Regions from separate parts of the Actinomadura vinacea genome, predicted to be linked through region 2. Evidence: riboswitches for the same ligand, from Rfam matches in the RefSeq annotation. Region 2 holds a riboswitch; the other holds the start of a gene.
The links. A riboswitch is a leader RNA that binds a small molecule or an ion and turns the genes downstream of it on or off. The one in region 2 is predicted to bind glycine.
Positions count from the first base shown of each region.

Region 1: linked by a shared signal. The riboswitch ahead of gcvT (glycine cleavage system aminomethyltransferase GcvT) and the one ahead of gcvP (aminomethyl-transferring glycine dehydrogenase) in region 2 are both predicted to bind glycine.

Region 1 covers NZ_BAAARW010000020.1:759,228-762,628, reverse strand. The annotation lists gene ABD340_RS27955 (serine hydroxymethyltransferase) at 1-437, opposite strand, end outside; gene gcvH (glycine cleavage system protein GcvH) at 440-832, opposite strand; gene gcvT (glycine cleavage system aminomethyltransferase GcvT) at 854-1,966, opposite strand; glycine riboswitch at 2,038-2,147, opposite strand; glycine riboswitch at 2,152-2,248, opposite strand; gene ABD340_RS27940 (M50 family metallopeptidase) at 2,449-3,401, shown strand, end outside.
Region 2 covers NZ_BAAARW010000024.1:59,084-62,484, reverse strand. The annotation lists gene gcvP (aminomethyl-transferring glycine dehydrogenase) at 1-2,140, opposite strand, end outside; glycine riboswitch at 2,215-2,324, opposite strand; glycine riboswitch at 2,325-2,420, opposite strand; gene ABD340_RS31645 (flippase-like domain-containing protein) at 2,817-3,401, shown strand, end outside.

The DNA.
Region 1 (3,401 bases), on a different contig from region 2:
ACCACGTTCAGCACCTTGCCGGAGTAGTTCAGCCGCATCCCGTGCGTCAGGTGGCCGCCGTGCGCCAGGTCGAGGCCGAGGATCGTGTCACCGTGCTGGAGCAGCGCGAAGTAGACCGCGGTGTTGGCCTGCGCGCCGCTGTGCGGCTGCACGTTGGCGTGCTCGGCGCCGAACAGCTCCTTGGCGCGGTCGATGGCCAGCTGCTCGGTGATGTCGACGAACTCGCAGCCGCCGTAGTAGCGCCTGCCCGGGTAGCCCTCGGCGTACTTGTTGGTGAGGACCGACCCCTGGGCCTCCAGCACCGACGCCGGCGCGAAGTTCTCCGAGGCGATCATCTCCAGCGTGGACTGCTGCCGGTCCAGCTCGGCGGCCACCGCGCGGGCGACCTCCGGGTCGGCCTCGGCCAGGGATTCGTTCAGCGGGTCCTTGAACGACACGGTCAGGACTCCTCGATCAGCTTGTCGTAGGCCTCGGCGTCCAGCAGGTCGCCGGGCTCGTCGGAGATCCGCACCTTGAAGATCCAGCCCTCGCCGTACGGGTCGTCGTTGATCACCTTGGGCTCGTCGATCACCGAGGTGTTGATCGCGGTGATCTCGCCGCTGACCGGGGAGTAGATGTCGCTGACCGACTTGGTGGACTCGACCTCGCCGCACGGCTCGCCGGCCTCGACCTGGTCGCCCTCGCCGGGCTGCAGTTCGAGGAAGACGATCTCGCCGAGGGCGTCGGCGGCGTGCGCGGTGATGCCGACGGTGACGATGCCGTCCTCGGCCGTGCCGAGGCCCGACACCCATTCGTGCTCTTCGCTGTAGCGCAGCTGCTCCGGAACGCTCACGGTGGTTTCTCTCTCCAGGTCTCAGGAACGCTTGTAGAAGGGCAGGGCGACCACGTCGACCGGCTCCCGGCGGCCGCGGACGTCGACGGCGAGCCCGTCCTCGTCCACCCCGATGTCCACGTAGGCCATCGCGATCGGCGTGCCCAGTGTGGGGGACGGGGCGCCGCTCGTCACCACCCCGCACGGCGTGCCGTCGGACATGACGACCTCGTACCCCTTGCGGGGCGCCCGGCGGCCGCGCGCGACCAGCCCTACGAGCCTACGGCCTGGCGGGGTCTGCGCCTGCGCGGCCAACGTGGCCTTTCCCACGAAATCTCCGGGCTTATCCAGCTTGACCACCCTGCCCAGGCCCGCCTCGTACGGATTGGTCTGGACGGTCAGCTCGTTGCCGTACAGCGGCATGCCCGCCTCCAGCCGCAACGTGTCCCGCGCCGACAGCCCGGCCGGGGTCACCCCCTCGACCGCCGCCAGCTCGTTCCACAGCGGCACCGCGTCCGCGGCCGACACGAACAGCTCGAAGCCGTCCTCGCCGGTGTAGCCGGTACGGGCGATCAGCGCGTCGACGCCCGCGACCTCGTCCGCCATGATCGCGTAGTAGCGGAGGTCGGGCAGCGGGGCGGCGGTGAACCGGGACAGGATCCCCTGCGCGTCCGGCCCCTGCAGCGCGATCAGCGCGTACTCGCCGGAGCGGTCGGCCACCCGCGCCCCCGCGAAGCCCGCCGCCCGCTCGGTCAGCGCGGCCAGCACCGTCGCGGCGTTGGCGGCGTTGGCCACCACCATGAACGTCTGCTCGGCCAGCCGGTAGACGATCAGGTCGTCCAGCACCCCGCCGTCGACCCCGCAGATCATCGTGTAGCGGGCCTTGCCGACGGCCATGGGGGACAGGTTGCCGACCAGCGCGTAGTCGAGCGCCGCGGCCGCCTCCGGACCGTCCACGAAGATCTCCCCCATGTGGGACAGATCGAACAGCCCCGCGGCGGACCGCACCGCGCGGTGCTCGGCGGTCTCGCTCGCGTACCGCAGCGGCATCAGGTAGCCGGCGAAGTCGACGAGGTGCGCGCCGAGGGCCCGGTGGACGTCGTACAGCGGCGTCTTCCTGGCGTCCCCCGGGTCTGAGGGCGCTGTGCTGGACATGGGTCGGCTCCTTCGTCGCGGGCGCGTGGAACCAATCGTCCCACCCGCACCGGGCGCGGTCGGTGCCTCCCCCTCTGTCATCGGCCGGTCGCGGCGCCTGAGAGCTTCACCCCGCACGCCCGCGGAGGGCGGAGGGCTTTCACCTTCGGCGGGGGACGGTCGCGTCCCCGCTTTCCAGAGGTCGCCTGGCCCGCGCGGTCCTTGGGCCTGAGAGGTTCCGGGGAGGATTTGCTCCTTCGGCGTCCCTGACCGGCTGCCAGGGCACTCTCCCGCGCGGGATCATCGGCTGGTGGCCAGGCTAGCAGCGGCCGCACCCCGCCGACCAGCCGCCGGCGCCCCGCCCCGCTGAACCGGACGGGGCGCACCCGCCGTACCACCGGCGGGTGCGCAAGGGCCACGCGTGCATAACTCCACGGTCACGAGAGGCCCGGATTCACGTACCCTGAACGGGTCGTTGGAGATCACGGAGGGACGGGGCGAGCATGGGCTGGTTGGCGGGAGTACTGATCCTGTTCTTCGGCCTGCTGGCGTCGATCGCCCTGCATGAACTGGGCCATTTCTCCTTCGCCAAGCTCTTCGGCGTCCGGACCCCGCAGTTCATGGTCGGCTTCGGCCCCACGATGTGGTCCCGGCACAAGGGCGAGACCGAGTACGGCGTCAAGTGGATCCCGGTCGGCGGCTACGTCCGCATGATCGGCATGCTGCCGCCGCGCAAGGGCGACCGGCCCGGCGAGGTCCGGCAGATCAGCACCGGGCCGTGGCAGAGCCTGATCGAGTCCGCCCGCGGCGCGTCGCTGGAGGAGATCCGCCCGGGCGACGAGGACCGCGTCTTCTACGCCAAGAAGTGGTGGCAGAAGCTGCTCATCATGTTCGGCGGGCCCGCGATGAACCTCATCCTCGCGGTGATGTTCTTCGGGATCCTGCTCATGGGCATCGGCACCCCCACCCCGCAGCCGGTGATCGGCTCGGTGGCCAAGTGCGCGATCCCCGCCGGCTCCAAGCTCACCGACTGCCCGCAGGGCTACACCCCGACCCCGGCCGCCTCCGTCGGGCTCAAGGCCGGCGACCGGATCACCACTTACGACGGCCGCAAGATCGGCTCCTACGACCAGTTGCAGGGCCTGATCCGCGACTCCGGCGGCCGCACCGTCGCCGTCACCGTCCAGCGCGACGGCAAGCCCGTCGCACTGCAGGTGCCCGTCACCCGCAACCAGATGTACGACCTCAACGACACCGAAAAGGTGGTCAACGTCGGGTTCCTGGGCATCACCCCGCTCCAGGAACGCGAGCGCCAGGGCCCGGTCGCCGTCGCCGACTACATGGGCGAGCTGACCGCGCACACCGCCGGGGCGCTGCTGCGGATGCCGCAGAAGATGGTCGGCGTCTGGAACGCCGCCTTCGGCGACGAGAAGCGCGACCCCAACGGCCCCATCGG
Region 2 (3,401 bases):
GGTTGAGGTGGGAGACGTCGGAGCCGAACTCGCCGGGACGGGCCAGCCCGACCAGCGCGTTGAGGTTGGCGCCGTCGACGTACACCTGGCCGCCGGCCGCGTGCACGGCCGCGCACACCTCGGTGATCGTCTCCTCGAACACGCCGTGCGTGGACGGGTAGGTCACCATGATCGCCGACAGGGCCGCGCCATGCTGGGCGAGCTTGCCGTGCAGGTCGTCGAGGTCGATGTTGCCGCCGTCGTCGCACTTGACGACCACGACCCGCATTCCGGCCATGACCGCGCTGGCGGCGTTGGTGCCGTGCGCCGACGACGGGATCAGGCAGATGTTCCGGTGCCCCTCGCCGCGCGCGGCGTGGTAGCCGCGGATGGCCAGCAGCCCGGCCAGCTCGCCCTGCGAACCGGCGTTGGGCTGCACCGACACCTTGGCGTACCCGGTGATCTCCGCCAGCCGGTCCTCCAGCTCGCCGATCAGCTCCAGGTAGCCGCGGGCCTGCTCGACCGGCGCGAACGGGTGGATGTCCGCGAACTCCGGCCAGGTGACGGGCTCCATCTCGGCGGTGGCGTTCAGCTTCATCGTGCAGGAGCCGAGCGGGATCATCGACCGGTCCAGCGCGATGTCCTTGTCCTGCAGCCTGCGCAGGTAGCGCAGCATGGCGGTCTCGGACCGGTGCCGGTGGAAGACCGGGTGGGTGAGGTAGGGGCTCTCGCGGCGCAGCTCGCCGAAGGCGTCCCCCTGAACACCATCCGGCAGAGCACCGTCCGGCAGGGCGCCGGCCGGTGGGGCGCCGTCCAGGCCGAACGCGCGCCCGACCGCGCCGATGTGCTCGTCGGTGGTGGTCTCGTCGCAGGCGATGGCGACGTGGTCGGCGTCCACCGGGCGCAGGTTGACCCCGCCCAGCCGGGCCTTCTCCACGATCTCGGCCGCGCGGCCCGGGACCCGGGCGAGCACGGTGTCGAAGAAGCGGTCGTGCACGACCTCGACGCCGGGCGCCTCGCGCAGCCCGGCGGCCAGGCCGCGGGCGTGCCGGTGGACGCGCTGGGCGATCGCGGCCAGCCCCTCCGGCCCGTGGTAGACGGCGTACATGCTCGCCATCACCGCCAGCAGCACCTGCGCCGTGCAGATGTTGCTGGTGGCCTTCTCGCGGCGGATGTGCTGCTCGCGGGTCTGCAGCGCCAGCCGGTAGGCGGCCGCGCCGTCGGCGTCGACCGAGACGCCGACCAGGCGTCCGGGCAGCTGCCGCTGGATGCCCTCGCGCACCGCCATGTAGCCGGCGTGCGGGCCGCCGTAGCCGTACGGGACGCCGAACCGCTGCGCCGACCCGACCACGATGTCGGCGCCGGACTCGCCCGGCGGCCGCAGCAGGGTCAGGGCGAGCAGGTCGGCCGCGACCACGACCTGGGCGCCGCGCTCGTGCGCCTGCGCGGCCACCGGCTCCAGGTCGCGCACCGCCCCCGAGGCCCCCGGGTACTGCAGTAGCACGCCGAAGAAGTCGCCGTCGGGCAGCCCCCCGCCCAGGTCGGCGGTGGCGACCTCGATGCCCAGCGGGACGGCGCGGGTGCGGATGACCTCGATCGTCTGCGGGAGCGCGTCGGCGTCCACCAGGAACGTGCCCGGCTCCTTGCGCCTGGACGCGCGGTGCGCCAGCGCCATGGCCTCGGCGGCGGCGGTGCCCTCGTCCAGCATGGAGGCGTTGGCGACCGGCAGCCCGGTCAGGTCGCTCACCACGGTCTGGAAGTTCAGCAGCGCCTCGAGCCGGCCCTGCGAGATCTCCGGCTGGTACGGGGTGTAAGCGGTGTACCAGCCCGGGTTCTCCAGGACGTTGCGCAGGATCACGCCGGGAGTGATCGTGCCGTGGTAGCCGAGGCCGATCATCGAGGTCAGCACGGTGTTGCGGGACGCCAGTTCGCGCAGCCGCTCCAGCGCGGCGGTCTCGCTCAGCGCGGGCGGCAGGTCGAGCGGCCGGTCGGTGCGGATCGCGGCGGGCACCGCGTCGTCGATCAGGGCCTCGGCGCCGGAGTAGCCGATGGCCGCCAGCATCCGGTCCTGGTCGGCCGGCGCGGGCCCGATGTGCCGGTCCGCGAACGCGGACCGGGGGTGCTGCGGCGAGGCCACGGGGGCGAAGTACTGGGCGGTCATGCTGGGGAGCCTCCTGGGCTTTCGCGGTCGCTCAGGCGCCACCGGTACCGCGATGCGCACCGCGGCCGGCGGCCGTCTCCCCCTCTGTCATCGGCACCTGAGAGATTCGCCCGCGTCCCGGGCTTTCCCCTTCGGTGAGACCCCGTTCCCCCACCGGGGAACGGCGCCTGCTCTCCAGAGGTGCCTCGCCCGCGCGGTCCTTTTGCCTGAGAGGTTCCGGGGAGGGTTGCCCCTTCGGCGCCCCACACTGGTTGCGTGGGATCTCTCCCGCACAGGGTCGACGGCGTTCTCCATGAAACTCTATCCAACCCGCCGCCGGAACGATCGCGACGGGGCGGGGGCACGGGCGGCGGGCGTGCCGGAAAGCGGTCGGCCACCGGCCCCGGGCCGTTGATCCCGGGGGGCTACGGACCAGTACGATACCCACATCTCACGGGGACGGGACCCGACCGTGCAAGCGCTTGTGCGAACGCTCGGCCGGGCGGCGGGTCACGGCGCGGGCGGCGCCGGTTCTCGGCGGGGCCCGGCGACGGCCCCGGAAAATGGGGGCCGCGGGGGCCAGGAGGGTACGAATCACCTTGAACGTGAGAGCGGACGGACCGGGCACCGTGCTCGACCGCACGACGCCGGTCCGGGGACGCCGATCGCAGTGACAGGTCCGGACGGCGGTGTGGGCGTGACACAGACCCACCGGGAAGAGCACAAGGACGAGTCGGTTCGGCCCGGCCCGGCCGCCGCCACGGCCGTGCCCGTCGACGAGCCGCCGCGCCCGGACCGCATCCGGCGGCCCTCCGACGCGATCCGGTTCGCCGCCTCGGTGGCGGGGCTGGTGGCGGTGATGCTGCTGGTCTTGTTCGCCTTCGCCCAGCAGACCACGCACGGCCTGCAGACCGACATCACCCAGGGCACCGCGCACGCGCCGCGCTTCCTGCTGACGCTGGCCACGCTGGTGTCCAGCTTCGGGGTGCTGGCGGTGCCGGTGGCGTTCGCGGTGGAGCGCCTGTTCCACAAGGACGGGGTGCGGGTCGCGATCGGGCTGCTGGCCGCGGTGATCGCGTTCGCCGTGACCGTCCTGCTGGACGACCTGGTGATCTCCTCCGCGCCCGGCGGGGTGCTGGACTCGCTGATCTGGGGCGGCACCGAGACCGCGCCGGTGCACACCGACATCGCCCCGGTGATCGCGTTCGTCACCGCGGTCGGGATGGCCGGCCGCGCCCGCTGGCAGGCCGTCACCTGGACGATGATCGGGCTGGCCGCGCTG